Regions from separate parts of the Nocardioides hankookensis genome, predicted to be linked through region 1. Evidence: predicted binding sites of a transcription regulator. Region 1 holds the regulator's gene; each other region holds the start of a gene.
What was found. Region 1 encodes LexA, which represses DNA repair genes until DNA is damaged. Its sites were predicted from a motif close to TCGAACANNTGTTCGA; they were not measured.

Region 1 (5,514 bases):
GCCGCCAGCGCCTGCGTGCCGGCATCGACCTGGGCGGCGACGAGACCGGCGTACCGACCGGCGAAGGAGTCGAGGTCGCCGAAGACCGCCGTGCCGGAGCGCACCACCCCGGTCAGCGGGACGTCGTCGTAGGCGTCGATGTGGCACCAGTCGGCACGAGCCCCGGCCGGGGAGGCCGGCAGGAAGCGGAGCCGGCGACCGCCGCCCTCGACCAGGGCGACCCCGACCGCGCGTACGTCGGGCAGGGCGAGCAGCTCGCGCACGAGCGACCGCGCGACCGCATCGACGTCGGCCGCGCTGGCAAGACCGACGGGAACCGAACCCTCGCGGTAGTCCCCCACGCTCGACAGCGTAGATCAAGCCTCCGGGTACCGTGGGGCGTCGCGACCGGTCAGGGTCGATCGGCCACAATGGCCCCGTGAGGCGGGGTCAGTGACGGGTGCGACCGGGGGCAAGCGGGCGGGGTCGCGCCGCGGACCGCGCAAGAAGACCACGTCCCGCCCGGCCCTGCTCGCGCTGGCGCTCGGCATCACGTTGTCGGTGGTGGCGTGGGGCTACCTCGTGTACGCCGCCGTCGACTTCGGCTCCACGGCACGCGGCGGCGACTCCCAGGCGTGGATCTTCCTGGCGATCGCCTCGATCGGCGCGGTCGCATGCCTCTTCTTCGGTCTGATGCTCGTCGCCCGGCTGCTGCGCCGTCTCGGCATCACCAAGCCCCCGACATCGACCGAGGCTCCCGACGAGCCGGATGGACCCCGGCCGATCGGCGGGCGGCGCGCGGCGCGCTAGTCCGGGCGCTCACGGTCCGCGAGGCGGCGCACGAACTTCAGGCCCGACCAGGTGTCGTCGATCGCCGCGACCTTCACGTCGACCCACCCGAGGCGCAGCCCGAGCTCGCGCACGGCGTTGTCGTCGAGGTCGCTCGCGATGCCGAGCTGGCGTCGGGCCGCCTTCTTCGGCCAGCAGGTCCACACCATCCCGGCGGTCACGGTCCGCTCGAACACCGCTGGCAACCGGGCCTCGAGATCGGCCAGCCGGGTCTGGAAGGTGAGGGTGACGTCGAGGCCGGAGGCTGGCAGCCGGCCTACGACGCGCGCCGCGGTCTCGCCGAGCTCGAAGCCCTCCGGTGCACGGTCGAGCAGGACGAGGTGCTCGTCCTTGATCCCCAGCTTGCGCACCAGCGGGGTGCCCGAGTAGCCGGCCATGCCGGAAGCGTAGGGGTCGAAATGCCGCGAGGGGCGGAGCCTGTCGGCTCCGCCCCTCGTCTTCCCCGGTCCGTCGAGCGGGGTCGAATCGCTCGACGAGATCTGTGTGGTCGTCCGAGTCAGTCGACCGGGATCAGCAGGCGCTGGCCGGCGATGAGCATGCCGGAGTCGAGCGCGTTGAGCTTCTGGATGCGGTCGATCATCGCGTCGACGTCGCCGTCGTCGGCGGCCGCGGAGGCGATGTCCCACAGGGTGTCGCCGGTGCCGACGAGCACCACCGCGGTGGGCTCGGGTGTGCCGGCGTGGTCGGTGGCCACGGAGCCGGAGGCGACGACGATGCCGACGGCGAGGGCCACCAGCAGACCGAGGAGCACGACCACGACGCGGCCGCGGCGGGTCAGCCGGACAGTGCTGCGCGGCCGGGCGGCGGGCTTCGAGTGGAACATCTGGTCGATCGTCATGGTGCTCATGTGCTTGGCTCCTGGGGGAAGTGGCCTTCTCGATGACACCAGTTCTAGAGGGAGCCACCGACAGTCGCTCCGCAGCTGTCTGGACCGCCGTCTCGATCAGGTGTTCGATCGAACGTGTGTACGACGTTAGAGCACCTGTTCGAACGACGCAAGGCCCCGGGCGAACATTTGTTCGAGCCGTTCCGAGGCGGCGGAGCCCGACACGCCCGTTCGAACAAATGTTTGAACCCGGCGGCCGGGATGGCTAGCGTGGGCCCATGGCCAAGAAGATGGATACGGTGCGCGAGCTGCCCGACGGGCCGGCCGATGCCACCGGGCTCACCCCGCGCCAGCAGCGCGTCCTGCAGACGATCAAGGACTCGATCGAGAAGCGGGGCTACCCGCCCAGCATGCGCGAGATCGGCGAAGCGGTGGGGCTCACCAGCTCCTCGAGCGTCGCCCACCAGCTGAAGGTGCTCGAGGAGAAGGGCTACCTCAAGCGCGACCCCAACCGGCCGCGCGCCCTCGAGGTGTTCCTCCCCGAGGTGATGGCGGCCCGGCGCTCGCTCGGCAGCGCCGACGAGTCGACCACCGACGAGACCGGGATCGGCGACACCGTCCCGGCCGCGTCGTACGTCCCCCTGGTCGGCCGGATCGCCGCCGGCGGGCCCATCCTGGCCGAGGAGACGTACGACGAGGTCTTCCCGCTGCCGCGGCAGCTGGTCGGCGAGGGCGAGCTGTTCCTGCTCGAGGTCTCCGGCGACTCGATGGTCGAGGCGGCCATCTGCGACGGCGACTACGTGGTCATCCGCAAGGAGCAGACCGCCGAGAACGGCGAGATCGTCGCGGCGCTCCTCGACGGCGAGGCCACGGTCAAGACCCTGCAGCGCAAGGACGGAAAGGTGTGGCTCCTGCCGCACAACCCGAACTACGATCCCATCGACGGCACCCACGCCACCATCTTGGGAAAGGTGACGGCGGTGCTGCGCAGGGTTTGATCGCTCGTGAATTTCTGGCTTCCCCTGGGAATCCCCTGATCCGACCCTGACGTTGGTAACAGGGGAGGATCCCTGATGGCACGGGAGGGCCGATGGAAGACGCTGGTGCTGTGACGACGGCACCTGCGCTTGCACGCGAACGGACGGTCCCCGGCTGGGCCCGCGCCCTTCTGGAGCTGCTGCTGATCCTCGCGCTCTGGGTCTTCTACAGCCTGGCCCGACTGCTGGCCAACACCAGCATGCAGCCGGCTCTCGACCGGGCCAACGACCTGCTGCACATCGAGGACCTCCTCGGGATCAGCTGGGAGGTCCCGCTCAACCAGCTCTTCACCGACCACCGCGTGGTCGGCCTCATCGGCAGCTACTGGTACGCGTCGCTGCACTACGTCGTCACCGCGGCCGTGCTGATCTGGCTCTGGCGCCTGGGCGCCGACCGCTACGGGCCGGCCCGGCGTGCGCTGGTGATCGGCACGCTGCTCGGCCTGGCGGCGTACCTGATGATGCCGACGGCGCCGCCGCGCTTCATCAGCGGGTACGTCGACGTGCTCAGCCTGCACGCGGCCGACGGCTGGTGGGGCGGCGACGCCTCGGCACCGCGCGGGCTCGGCGGGCTGACCAACGAGCTGGCGGCGTTCCCCTCCCTGCATGCCGGCTGGTCGCTGTGGGTGGCGCTGGCGCTGCAGGTCTACGCGACCCGCAAGTGGGTGCGCGTGCTGGGCTGGGCGTACGCCGTCGGCACCGCGATCGTCATCGTCGGCACCGGCAACCACTGGGTGATCGACGCCCTGGTCGGCTGGCTGGTCATCCTGGTCGGCTGGGCGGCCGCCCGCGCGATCGGCCGGATCCCGCTGCCGTCGCTGTGGCCGGCACGACTCAGACGAACGTCGGATGAACTCTCGGCGCTCGCGCCCGCGTCACGTGAGGAGCCGCCGGTCGTTGGGTAGGTCGTGACCATGCCGATCACCCCAGACCGCCTCTCGCTGCGCCGACGCACCGTGCTCGCGTCCGGCACCGTGGGTGCCGCCGGTGCTGCCGCCGTCAGCACCACCGACGCCGAGGCGGCCCCCGCGCGCCCCGGCCACCGCCGCTTCCGGCACGGGGTCGCCTCGGGCGACCCGCTCCCCCGCGCCGTGCTGATCTGGACCCGGGTCACCCCGACCCCGGCCAGCACCCCCGGATCCGGCAAGGGCCCGCGGGTCAAGGTCACCTGGGAGGTCGCCACCGACCGCCGCTTCCGCCACGTCGTACGCCGCGGGACGTTCGCCACCGGCCCGAGCCGCGACCACACGGTCAAGGTCGACGTGACCGGGCTCGACCCGGCGACCTGGTACCACTACCGCTTCCACCTGGCCGGCCAGACCAGCCGGGTCGGCCGCACCCGTACGGCGCCGGCGCCCGAGGCCACTCCCCGGCACCTGCGGTTCGGCGTCGTCTCGTGCGCCAACCTCCAGGCGGGGTGGTTCAGCGCCTACCGCGGGCTGGCCGACCGCGACGACCTGCACGCCGTCATCCACCTCGGCGACTACCTCTACGAGTACGGCCCCGGCCAGTACGGCTACGGGTCCGACGACCGCGACATCCGCTCCCACGTGCCCGCGCACGAGATGGTCTCGCTGCCCGACTACCGCCAGCGGCACGCGCAGTACAAGCAGGACCCCGACCTCCAGGACCTGCACGCGAAGTACCCCTGGATCATCACCTGGGACGACCACGAGGTCGCCAACGACCAGTGGAAGGACGGGGCCGAGAACCACAACCCCGACCTCGGCGAGGGCGACTACCACCGCCGCCGTGCTCGTGCGCACCGTGCGTACGACGAGTGGATGCCGGTGCGCCTCGACGGCACCGCCCGGCTCGGCGACGGCGACCGGCTCTTCCGGCGGTTCCGCTTCGGCACGCTCGCAGAGCTGAGCATGCTCGACCTGCGCAGCTACCGCGACGGCCAGCTGGAGGTGCCCGGCCCCGAGGTCGACGCCGCCGACCGCACCATCACCGGTCGCCAGCAGATGGACTGGCTCAAGGCCGGGCTCAAGCGCACCGGCGCCCAGTGGAAGATCGTGGGCAACCCGGTGATGATCGCCCCGGTCGAGTTCGGCTCCGTGCCGCACGACCTGATCGACCCGGTCAACGACGTGACCGGCCTGCTCCCCCGCGACGGCGTCGCCTACAACCTCGACCAGTGGGACGGCTACACCCACGACCGGCGCGAGGTCTTCGAGCACATCCGCGACCACCAGGTCACCGACGCGCTCTTCATCACCGGCGACATCCACTCCGGCTGGGCGTGCGAGCTTCCCTACGACGCCGCGTCGTACCCCGTGGGCGACACGGCCGGCGTCGAGTTCGTCTGCTCGTCGGTGACCTCCAGCAACCTCAAGGACATCACCGGTACGCCGCCACGCACGACGAGCGTCGTGGTCGAGCAGGCGATCAAGGCCAACAACCGGCACGTCAAGTACCTCGACTTCGACAGCCACGGGTTCTCGGTGCTCGACATCACCGCGACCCGCGCGCAGATGGACTGGTACGTCATCGGCGACCGCGCCGACCGGAGGACGCCGATCATCTGGTCGACGTCGTACGCCACCAAGACCGGCACGGGCCGCATCGAGCAGGTGACGACGCCCCTATGAGCCTCGAGCGCCGCACCTTCCTCAAGGCCGGGGCCGCCGGCCTGGTCTTCTCGAGCCTGCCCGGTGCCGCGGCGTACGCCGCCCGGCCGCGCAAGCGCGCCTACGTGCTGGTCATCGACGGCTGCCGCCCCGACGAGCTCGACAGCGGCCTGACCCCGAGGCTCGCCGCGCTGCGCGACGCGGGGCTGCGGTTCCCGCGCGCCTCGTCGATGCCGGTGATGGAGACGAT
Region 2 (5,514 bases), on a different contig from region 1:
CCCGCCTGCGCGGTCGCCGAGCCGCACACGAAGTACACGGGCGAGACCCGCTTCCCGCTGCTCGCGCAGAACGTCCACCGCTGGTTCTGGTACGCCGCGGTCCTGGTCGCGCTGGTCCTGACGTACGACGTGGTGCTCGCGTTCGGCCCCGCGGAGGGCGAGTCCGACGGCATCCACATGGGCCTGGGCACGCTGATCATGCTCGTCAACGTCGTCTTCATCTGGCTCTACACCCTGGGCTGCCACTCCTGCCGGCACATCATGGGCGGCCGGCTGCGGCACTTCTCCAAGCACCCGGTCCGCTACAAGCTGTGGGGCTGGGCCTCGAAGCTCAACGGCCAGCACGCCCGGTGGGCCTGGTTCTCCCTGGTGTCCGTGGCGCTGACCGACTTCTACATCTACCTGCTCGCGACCGGCGCCTTCGACGACCCGAGGTTCTTCTAAATGAGTGAGTCGACCCGACACCCGATGACGGGCAACGAGATGTCCGGCGCCAGCGAGGGCGGCATGGAGCGCCACACGTACGACGTGGTCGTGGTCGGCGCGGGCGGTGCCGGTCTCCGGGCCGCGATCGCCGCGCACGAGGCCGGCGCGCGCACGGCTGTCGTCTGCAAGTCGTTGCTCGGCAAGGCGCACACAGTGATGGCCGAGGGCGGCATCGCCGCGGCCATGGGCAACCGCTGGCCCGAGGACAACTGGGAGGTGCACTTCCGCGACACCATGCGTGGCGGGAAGATGCTCAACAACTGGCGGATGGCCCAGCTGCACGCCCAGGAGGCGCCCGAGCGGGTGCAGGAGCTCGAGGACTGGGGTGCGCTCTTCGACCGCACCGACGACGGGCTGATCTCGCAGCGCGACTTCGGCGGCCACAAGTACGCCCGCCTCGCCCACGTCGGCGACCGCACCGGCCTGGAGATGATCCGCACCCTCCAGCAGCGCACGGTGCAGCTCGGCATCGACGTCTTCATGGAGTGCACGGTCACCGACCTCCTCAAGGACGGAGACCGGATCTCCGGCGCCATCGGCTACTGGCGCGAGAGCGGCCGCTTCATCACCTTCGACGCGCCCAGCGTGATCCTCGCGACCGGCGGCATCGGCAAGTCCTTCAAGGTCACCTCGAACTCGTGGGAGTACACCGGTGACGGCCACGCGCTCGCGATGCGCGCGGGTGCGGCGCTGATCAACATGGAGTTCGTGCAGTTCCACCCGACCGGCATGGTGTGGCCACCGTCGGTGAAGGGGCTGCTGGTCACGGAGTCGGTGCGCGGCGACGGCGGCATCCTCAAGAACTCCGAGGGCAAGCGCTTCATGTTCGACTACATCCCGGAGTTCTTCAAGGCAGAGACGGCCGACACGATCGAGGAGGCCGACCGCTGGTACGACGACAAGAAGAACAACCGGCGTCCTCCCGAGCTGCTGCCCCGGGACGAGGTGGCCCGGGCCATCAACTCCGAGATCAAGGCCGGTCGAGGGACGCCGCACGGTGGCATCTACCTCGACATCGCCTCCCGTCGTACGCCGGAGTTCATCCGCAAGCGGCTGCCGTCGATGTACCACCAGTTCAAGGAGCTGGCCGACGTCGACATCACGGCCGAGCCGATGGAGATCGGGCCGACCTGCCACTACGTGATGGGCGGCGTCGAGGTGGACGCCGACACCCAGGAGAGCGCGGTCACCGGGCTGTACGCCGTGGGGGAGTGCTCCGGCGGCATGCACGGCTCCAACCGGCTCGGCGGCAACTCGCTGGGCGACCTGCTGGTCTTCGGCAAGCGCGCCGGCGAGGCGGCCTCGGCGTACACCGCCTCGCTGGGCGACGCCCGGCCCGCGGTCTCCGAGGACGACGTGAAGGCCGCGCAGGCGAGTGCGCTGGCGCCGTTCGAGGTCGAGGGCGGGGAGAACCCGTACACGATCCAGCACGACCTGCAGCAGTCCATGAACGACCTGGTCGGCATCATCCGCACGGCGTCGGAGCTCGAGGAGTCGCTGCGCGAGATCGAGGTCTTCAAGGAGCGCGCCAAGGGGATGGTCGTCGAGGGGCACCGGCAGTACAACCCCGGCTGGCACCTCGCGCTCGACCTGCGCAACATGCTGATCGTGAGTGAGTGCATCGCCAAGGCGGCGCTCGCCCGCGAGGAGTCGCGGGGTGGTCACACGCGTGACGACTTCCCCAAGACCGACGCCGAGGTGTGGGGCAAGAAGAACCTCGTGGTCACGCTCAACGCCGCCGGTGATGGCGTGGACCTCGCCGAGAAGCCGCTCCCGGTGATGCCGGACGAGCTCAAGAAGTACTTCGAGTAAGGGAGTCACCGACATGGGCTACGACCTGAAGATGCGCATCTGGCGCGGCGACCAGAGCGGCGGCGACCTCGGCGACTACACCGTCGAGGTGTCCGAGGGCGAGGTCGTCCTCGACGCCCTCCACCGGGTGCAGGCAACCCAGGCCGGCGACCTCGCGATCCGCTGGAACTGCAAGGCCGGCAAGTGCGGGTCCTGCTCCGCCGAGATCAACGGCCGCCCCCGGCTGCTCTGCATGACCCGCTTGTCCGACTTCGAGCCGACCGAGACGATCACGGTCACGCCGATGCGGACCTTCCCGGTGATCCGCGACCTGGTCACCGACGTCTCGTTCAACTACGAGAAGGCCAAGGAGCTGCCGTACGCCGAGCTCCCGCCGCGCGACCCCGACGGCAAGCGCCGGATGGCGCAGATCGACGTCGAGCGGGGCCAGGAGTTCCGCAAGTGCATCGAGTGCTTCCTGTGCCAGGACACCTGCCACGTCGTGCGCGACCACGAGGAGAACAAGCCGGCCTTCGCCGGGCCGCGGTTCTTCCTCCGGTACGCCGAGCTCGACATGCACCCCCTCGACACCCACGACCGCCGCGCGCTCGCCCAGGGCGCGGCCGGCCTCGGGATGTGCAACATCACCAAGTGCTGCACCGAGGTGTGCCCGGAGGGCATCAAGATCACCGACAACGCGATCATCCCGATGAAGGAGCGCGTGGTCGACCGCAAGTACGACCCGCTGGTGTGGCTCGGCAACAAGATCGGCATCCGCAACAAGGACTACGACGGCCGCACCGAGGTCTAGCCGGTCGGCCTCAGCTCAACAGGCTCACGAACGCCCGCGACGCGACGTACGTCGCCCCGCCGAGTGCTGCCGCGACGAGGGCCGTCACCAGCACGATGGTGAGGAACGCGCGCAACGCGGCGCTCCGCTTGGTCTGCTCACTGACGACGGACATGGGTGCTCCCTCCCGAGGGGTCCTGACACCACTAAGGACGCACCTGCCGTGCCCCGCGTTGCCCCGCTCAGGTCACGACCTGGTCACGGTTGTCAGGACGCCGGATGAACGCAGCGCCGCGGTCCGTGGTGGTCGCCGTGGGTGACGCGAGGGACGGGATACGTGGTCACCGTTCGCTGTGGTTGCGGGGGCGATTTCCAGTGGCTGGTCGGCCTGCGGGTCCGCTCGGGTCGACCGTTGTGGCCCGGGTAGGCATGGGAGTGGCCCCACCGGCCGTGGTCGGTGGGGCGGTGGTCAGCGGGTTCGTCGCCGTCGGTGGTCGTCGAAGGCGACGGGGTGGGTCTTGCCCTTCGGGCTGGTCCAGAGGAACGCCGTGCGGGAGGTGCGGTGGTAGGTCCAGCCGCCGAAGGTCTTGACCCGGTGGTGGAACCGGCACAACGGCGCCAGGTTCGAGCTGGTGGTCTTCCCGCCCTGGTTGTAGGGCTGGATGTGGTCGAGGTCGCAACCCCGGGCTTCCTTGTTGCAGTGCGGGAACACGCACGTCGGCGTGACGAGGATGGCTTGTTCGCGTTGCCGGTCCGTGGGGGTGTACCGGTCGACGGTGATCTCCTCGGACAGGTCCAACACGGGCCGGAGCGAGACCTTCGTGCCTTGCTGGGTGCACCACTCGAACAGCTGCTCGATGGTGGCGTAGAGCAGGTGTGCGCCTTCGACCGTCACGATGCCGTGGGCTTCGTCGGGCTGGTGGTGGGCATAGATCACCACCTCCCGCGGGACCGCTGCGTCGCCGCCGAGCTGTCCGGCGGCCATGGCGCGGCGGATGTCCAGGTCCAGCTCGGGGTGGTCGGTGAGGAGGGCGTGGGCGCCGGCCTTGATCTGTGCCTCGAGCGCGAGGGCGTCGGTGTAGTCCAGAAGCCCGGACACGGGGACGAGTCCGTCGTTGAGGTGGGTGACGGTGAGACCGATGTCGAGGTGCTGGTCGCGGGACCTATCCAGGCGTACGCCTTCGGCGTGCTCGGGGTCTGCTTCGGCAGCGGCGGTCTCGACCGCGTTCTCGACCTTGACCCAGGAGCACGCCTCGAGGACCGGGGCGAGGTCCCGGTCCACGCTGGCGGCGGCGATGGGGTCGAGGCGGCGGGTGCGGTCGGTGACCCGACGCACCTTCCACACCGCGACCTCACCGGCCATCGCACGCGCCCAGATCCGGGGGAGTCGGTACTTGGCTTCCAGGGCGGCACCGAGGAACGCCCGGCCCTGGTGAGCGGTCATCCCACACGCGGCGGCGAACTCGGCGACCGCGAACTCGCTCATGCCGGGGGCGCCTTCGCCGGCCAGGGCGATCGGTTGGTCGCCGAACATCACCAGCTCACCCAGCTCGTCGACCACCGCGTCCTCCACCGGTGCCGGGTGCGCTTCGGCCCACCGGGCGGCGAGCTCGAACTTCTTCGCTGCGGCGAGTCGTTCGGCGAGGTCGGCCTCGGTCGCGCACGCCAACAGGTCCCGCAGCTGCGGGTCCTGGGTCCGGGTGCGTCGAGCCATGCTCGATCCTACCACGATTCGAACACATGTGCGAGTCGTGCTTGCGAAGAGTTTCGACGAGCTCTACCAGTAGCGGGGTGGTGGTTTCGAGGCTCGCTGCGCTCGCACCTCAACCACCGTGTGCCGGGAAGCGGCCCCAATCACGAGCCTGCGGAATCCGCAGCGCAGGGGGACCGTCTGCGGGGTGGTGGTTTCGACGCTCGCTGCGCTCGCACCTCAACCACCGTGTGCCGGGAAGCGGCCCCGGCCACGAGCCCGACGTGCCCGTGTAGGAAGCCTGTCGGCGCGCGGGCTGTGGTGGTTTCGAGGCTCGCTGCGCTCGCACCTCAACCACCGGCGCCGGGCAGGCGTAGAAAGCCGAAAAGGTCACACTCTGTAGCCGACGTCACGCGGCGCTCCTATCGTTCGCTGCATGACTGTCGAGGGTGGGCTGGACGAGCCCGAGGAGCTGGAGCCTGCGCAGGGCTCGCTCGACCTGGCGGACCCGGCGGACACCTGGACGGTGGCCGACTGGGAGCGCGAGGCCGCGGCCGTGCTGCGCAAGGGCAAGCGGCTCACGGACGACGACGCCGACGACGCGGTGTGGGACAAGCTCACCCGTAGGACGCTCGACGACATCGGTGTCTGCCCGCTCGGGACGCCCGACCAGCTGATCGGGCTCGAGACCACGGGTCGTCCGACCCGGCAGGGCGACTGGGACGTGCGGGCCTACCTCGACGGCCGGGACGCGAAG
Region 3 (5,514 bases), 800 kb from region 1:
ATGTTCGCGTCCACGCCGACGCCCCAGTAGACCTGGTCGCGCACGAGGCACTCGACGTACGCCGCCGCGAGCGCGTCGCCACCGGCGGAGAGCGCGTGCTCGGCGTAGTCGAGGACCCGCACGTCCCAGCCTCCTCCGTCCGGCTGGGTGGGCAGCTCGTTGATCGCGTTGACGAACGCCGCGATCGGGCCGTTGCCCTCGCCGTGGAGCGACCGGAGCTCGCCGTCGACGTACACGTTGACGTCGAGGGCGTCCTTCTGGCCGGCGGCCGAGGAGGTGTGCACGGAGTTGAGCTTGAGCGGGGTCTCGCGGGTGAGGTACTCCGACGAGAAGACGTCCCAGATCGCCTCCGGCGTCATCTCGCCGCCCTCGGTGTCGGTGCGCTCCTGGATGACCCGGCTGAACTCGATCTGAGCGCGCCGCGGCAGGTCGAGCTTGTGCTCGGCCTTGAGGATGTAGGCGACGCCGCCCTTGCCGGACTGGCTGTTGACCCGGATCACGGCCTCGTAGGTGCGGCCGACGTCCTTCGGGTCGATCGGCAGGTACGGCGCCTCCCACGGCAGCGAGCCGACGGGCACGTCCTGCTCGGCGGCCTGGCGGTCGAGGTCCTCGAGGCCCTTCTTGATGGCGTCCTGGTGGGAGCCGGAGAAGGCTGTGTAGACGAGGTCGCCGGCGTACGGGTGCCGCGGGTGGACCGGCAGCTGGGTGCAGTACTCGACCTTGCGGCGGACCTCGTCGATGTCGGAGAAGTCGACCATCGGGTCGACGCCCTGGCTGAAGAGGTTCATGCCGAGGGTGACCAGGTCGACGTTGCCGGTGCGCTCGCCGTGCCCGAAGAGGCAGCCCTCGACGCGGTCGGCGCCGGCCATCATCGCGAGCTCGGTCGCGGCGACCGCCGTACCTCGGTCGTTGTGGGGGTGCAGCGAGATGACGGTGTTCTCGCGCCGGGTCAGCTGGCGGCCGAACCACTCGATCTGGTCGGCGTACACGTTGGGCGTCGCGGACTCGACCGTCGCGGGCAGGTTGAGGATGATCTCGCGGCCGTCCTCGGGCTGCCAGACGTCACTCACGGCCTCGCAGACCTCGAGGGAGAACGGCAGCTCGGTGCTGGTGAAGATCTCGGGGCTGTACTCGTAGCCGATGACGGTCATGTCGAGCTGGGCCTCGCCGTGCTTCATGACGAGCTCGGTGCCGCGCACCGCGATGTCCTTGATCTCGTCCTTGCTGGCCCGGAAGACCACACGGCGGAAGAGCGGGGCGACCGCGTTGTAGAGGTGGATGTTGGCCCGGGGTACGCCGACCAGCGACTGCACGCTGCGCTCGATCAGGTCCTCGCGCGCCTGGGTGAGCACCGAGATCGTCACGTCGTCGGGGATGTGGTCACCCTCGATGAGCTGGCGGACGAACGCGAAGTCGGTCTCGCTCGCGCTCGGGAAGCCGACCTCGATCTCCTTGTAGCCCATCTTCACGAGGAGCTCGAACATCGTCATCTTGCGCGCCGGGCTCATCGGGTCGATGAGCGCCTGGTTGCCGTCGCGCAGGTCGGTGGACAGCCACCGCGGCGCCTCGGTGATCACCTTCGACGGCCAGGTGCGGTCGGGCAGGTCGATCGGGGGGAACGCGCGGTAGCGCTCGAACGGCATGCCGCTCGGCTTCTGCTGGGGAATGGTCATGGGGTCCTCGCTTCTGAGTGGCGGGGCCGGCGCACGCTCTCACTCCGCAGCGAGGGGGTCCGGCTCTGGCTCAGACCTCGCTGCGGCAGCGAAGGAGGAGGCTGCGCATCGTCATGATGACCCCACCCTAGCCCACGACGCCCCACGGCGGGCCGCGTCTCAGAACGTACGGCGGCCTTCGGGCACGCGGTGGTTGAGGTGCGAGCGGAGCGAGCCTCGAAACCACCACCCCGGGCTTGATCACCGTTGCCTGCGGGTTCGCTCGGATCGGCCGCCGACAGGCTTCCTACACGGGTAAGGCCGGCGGTGGGCTCCGGCCGCTTCCCGGCACACGGTGGTTGAGGTGCGAGCGCAGAGCCTCGAAACCACCACCCCGCGGTCGGTCACCGTTGCCTGCGGGTCCGCTCGGGTTGGCCGCCGACAGGCTTCCTACACGGGCACGTCGGGCTCGTGGCCGGGGCCGCTTCCCGGCACACGGTGGTTGAGGTGCGAGCGCAGCGAACCTCGAAACCACTACCCCGCAGACGATCTCCCTGCGCTGCGGATCCCGCGGGCTCGTGGTTGGGCCGCATCCCGGGCTGCGGGTCCGCGGAAGTTGGCAGAATTGATGGCAATCTTTGCTCGCACATCTGTTCGAATCGTGGTAAGATCGAGCATGGCTCGACGCACCCGGACCCAGGACCCGCAGTTGCGGGACCTGTTGGCGTGCGCGACCGAGGCCGACCTCGCCGAACGACTCGCCGCAGCGAAGAAGTTCGAGCTCGCCGCCCGGTGGGCCGAAGCGCACCCGGCACCGGTCGAAGACAGCCCGGTCGACGAGCTGGGTGAGCTGGTGATGTTCGGCGACCAACCGATCGCCCTGGCCGGCGAGGGTGCACCCGGGATGAGCGAGTTCGCGGTCGCGGAGTTCGCCGCCGCGGTCGGGATGACGGCGTACCAGGGTCGGGCTTTCCTGGGTGCCGCGTTGGAGGCGAAGTACCGGCTCCCGAAGATCTGGGCGCGTGCGATGGCTGGTGAGGTCGCGGTGTGGAAGGTGCGTCGGGTCACCGACCGCACCCGCCGCCTCGACCCCATCGCCGCGGCTCACGTGGACGGTGAGCTGGCACCCGTGCTGGGGTCGTGCTCGTGGGTGGCGGTCGAGAACGCGGTCGAGACCGCTGCTGCGGAGGCGGACCCCGAGCACGCCGAAGGGGTACGGCTGGACCGGACCCAGTCCCAGCACCTCGACATCGGTCTCACCGTCACCCACCTCAACGACGGCCTCGTCCCCATCAGCGGACTCCTGGACTACACCGACGCCCTCGCGCTCGAGGCACAGATCAAGGCCGGCGCCCACGCCCTCCTGGTCGTGCACCCCGAGCTCGACCTCGACATGCGCCGTGCCATGGCCGCCGGACAGCTCGGCGGCGACGCAGCGGTCCCGCGTGAGGTGGTGATCTATGCCCACCACCAGCCCGACGAGGCCCACGGCATCGTGACGGTCGAAGGTGGTCACCTGCCCTACGCGACCATCGAGCAGCTGTCTGAGTGGTGCACCCAGCAAGGCACGAAGGTGTCGGTCCGGCCGGTGTTGGACCTGTCCGAGGAGATCAGCACCGACGCCTACGCGCCGACCGCCCGACAGCGAGAACAAGCGATCCTCACCACGCCGACGTGCGTGTTCCCGCACTGCAGCAAGACCGCCAGGGGCTGCGACCTCGACCACATCACCGCCTACAGCCAGGGCGGCAGAACCACGTCATGGAACCTCGCACCGCTGTGCCGCTACCACCACCGGGTCAAGACCTTCGGCGGCTGGACCTACCACCGCACCAGCCGCACCGGCTTCCTGTGGACCACCCCGAAGGGCCGCACCCACCCCGTCGACTTCGACGACCACCGACGGCGACGAACCCGCTGACCCCCACCCCACCGGCCACGGCCGGTGGGGCCACAGTCACGCCCCCGGAGTACGGCCGGGACCACCACGAACCGCGGCGCTGGGCGCATGTCACAACTCCGGGTCGGGCGGCGTCTTGATGGCGTACCGAACCCACCGAGGAGGACGAGATGACCGGAACGACCCGCATCCCCGTGGCCGAGATCACCGGCTTCAAGGGCATGCTCATCAAGCGCTTCGCCAAGAAGACGCTCGGACAGTTGCCGACGTCGATCGGGGTGTACTGGCACCACCAGAAGGTGCTCATGGACATGGCCGCAGTCGGCGGCAAGGTCAAGAAGTGGGACGCGTGCGACGAGCAGCTCAAGTCGTTCGCGCACATGGCGGTCGCCTCGCGCGTCGGGTGCACGTGGTGCCTCGACTTCAACTACTTCGAGGCGCACAACCAGGACCTCGACATGGTGAAGGCGCGCGAGATCCCGCGGTGGCGGGAGTCCGACGTGTTCTCGCCACTGGAGCGCGAGGTGCTCGCGTACGCCGAGGCCATGACGGAGGTCGAGCCCACGGTGACCGACGAGATGGTGGCGTCCCTGCGTGCCGCGCTCGGCGACGCCGCGGTGATCGAGCTGACGGCGGTGGTCGCGTTCGCCAACTTCACGACCCGCGCCAACGTCGCGCTCGGCATCGAGTCCGACGGCTTCGCGGCGGCGTGCGGCCTCGCACCGATGGCCCAGCCGACGACACCGCGAGTGGTCCTAGGGTCGTGAGCGTGACCGAGGACCCGTTCGTCGCCCACCGGGGCCTGCTGTTCACGATGGCCTACGAGCTGCTGGGCTCGGCGGCGGAGGCCGAGGACGTCGTGCAGGAGACCTGGATCCGCTGGGACGCCCTCGGCGAGGCGGCCCGGGACGAGGTCGTGGCGTCGCGTGCGTTCCTGGTGCGCATGGTCACCCGGAAGGCGCTGGACAGGCTGCGGGCGAACTCGCGCCGCCGGGAGCAGTACGTCGGTGAGTGGTTGCCCGAGCCGGTGCTCACGGCACCGGACGTCGCGGACGACGTCGAGCTCGCCGAGAGCGTCTCGTTCGCGATGCTCACCGTGCTCGAGACGCTGAACCCGACCGAGCGTGCCGTCTTCGTGCTGCGCGAGGTCTTCGACGTGCCGTACGCCGAGATCGCCGATGCCCTCGACAAGTCCCAGGCCGCCGTGCGCCAGATCGGCCACCGGGCCCGCGAGCACGTCGCGGCGAGACGCCCCCGGATGGAGGTGAGCCCGCGCGAGCAGGAGGAGGTGGTCGAGCGGTTCCTCGCCGCCGTGGCCGGCGGAGACCTCCAGGGCCTGCTGGACGCGCTCGCACCGGACGTCGTCCTCGTCGCCGACGGGGGCGGGATCGCCCAGGCGATCAGGCTGCCGGTCGCCGGTGCCAAGAAGGTCGCCAACCTGCTGCGCACCTTCCCGAAGTTCGGGGCCGGGGCAAGCCTGGTGCCGATCACGCTCAACGGCGCGCCCGCGGTCAAGGTGGTCGGGATCGACGACGGCTTCGACACCGCGATCAGCTTCGCCGTCGAGGGCGGCCTGATCACCCGGATCTTCGCGGTCCGCAACCCGGCGAAGCTCAGTGGCCTCGACGTCGAGGCGACCCTGAGCCGTTAGGTGGCAGGCTGGGCGCATGGCTCGCCTGCTGGTCGTCCACCACTCCCCCACGCCGACGGCGCAGGCACTGACCGACGCGGTGCTGGCGGGGGCCCACGACGACGCGATCGAGGGCGTCGAGGTCGTCGTACGACGTGCGCTGGAGGCAGGCGCGGAGGACGTGCTGGCGGCGGACGGCTACCTGCTCGGGACGACCGCGAACTTCGGCTACATGAGCGGGGCGCTCAAGCACTTCTTCGACACGATCTTCCTCGAGGCTGGCGGCGCGCTGTCCGACGACGGGTCGGCGGCCGGCGCGAGCGGCGGCAAGA

Region 2: ACFPYL_RS07405 (HNH endonuclease signature motif containing protein) is a predicted target of LexA. The motif match lies at 3,910-3,925, and genes of this name have one in related genera.
Region 3: ACFPYL_RS19645 (HNH endonuclease signature motif containing protein) is a predicted target of LexA. The motif match lies at 2,295-2,310, and genes of this name have one in related genera.

Annotation. Positions count from the first base shown of each region.
Region 1 covers NZ_JBHSRJ010000009.1:845,020-850,533, forward strand. The annotation lists gene ACFPYL_RS23715 (ATP-binding protein) at 1-341, opposite strand, end outside; gene ACFPYL_RS23720 (hypothetical protein) at 433-789, shown strand; gene ACFPYL_RS23725 (DUF3052 domain-containing protein) at 786-1,205, opposite strand; gene ACFPYL_RS23730 (LysM peptidoglycan-binding domain-containing protein) at 1,325-1,675, opposite strand; gene lexA (transcriptional repressor LexA) at 1,933-2,652, shown strand; gene ACFPYL_RS23740 (phosphatase PAP2 family protein) at 2,763-3,596, shown strand; gene ACFPYL_RS23745 (alkaline phosphatase D family protein) at 3,606-5,285, shown strand; gene ACFPYL_RS23750 (alkaline phosphatase family protein) at 5,282-5,514, shown strand, end outside.
Region 2 covers NZ_JBHSRJ010000004.1:208,021-213,534, forward strand. The annotation lists gene ACFPYL_RS07385 (hypothetical protein) at 1-444, shown strand, start outside; gene ACFPYL_RS07390 (fumarate reductase/succinate dehydrogenase flavoprotein subunit) at 445-2,298, shown strand; gene ACFPYL_RS07395 (succinate dehydrogenase/fumarate reductase iron-sulfur subunit) at 2,312-3,088, shown strand; gene ACFPYL_RS07400 (hypothetical protein) at 3,099-3,242, opposite strand; gene ACFPYL_RS07405 (HNH endonuclease signature motif containing protein) at 3,537-3,779, opposite strand; gene ACFPYL_RS07410 (methylmalonyl-CoA mutase family protein) at 5,194-5,514, shown strand, end outside.
Region 3 covers NZ_JBHSRJ010000009.1:42,487-48,000, forward strand. The annotation lists gene leuA (2-isopropylmalate synthase) at 1-1,673, opposite strand, end outside; gene ACFPYL_RS19645 (HNH endonuclease signature motif containing protein) at 2,329-3,573, shown strand; gene ACFPYL_RS19650 (carboxymuconolactone decarboxylase family protein) at 3,723-4,319, shown strand; gene ACFPYL_RS19655 (RNA polymerase sigma-70 factor) at 4,322-5,203, shown strand; gene ACFPYL_RS19660 (flavodoxin family protein) at 5,220-5,514, shown strand, end outside.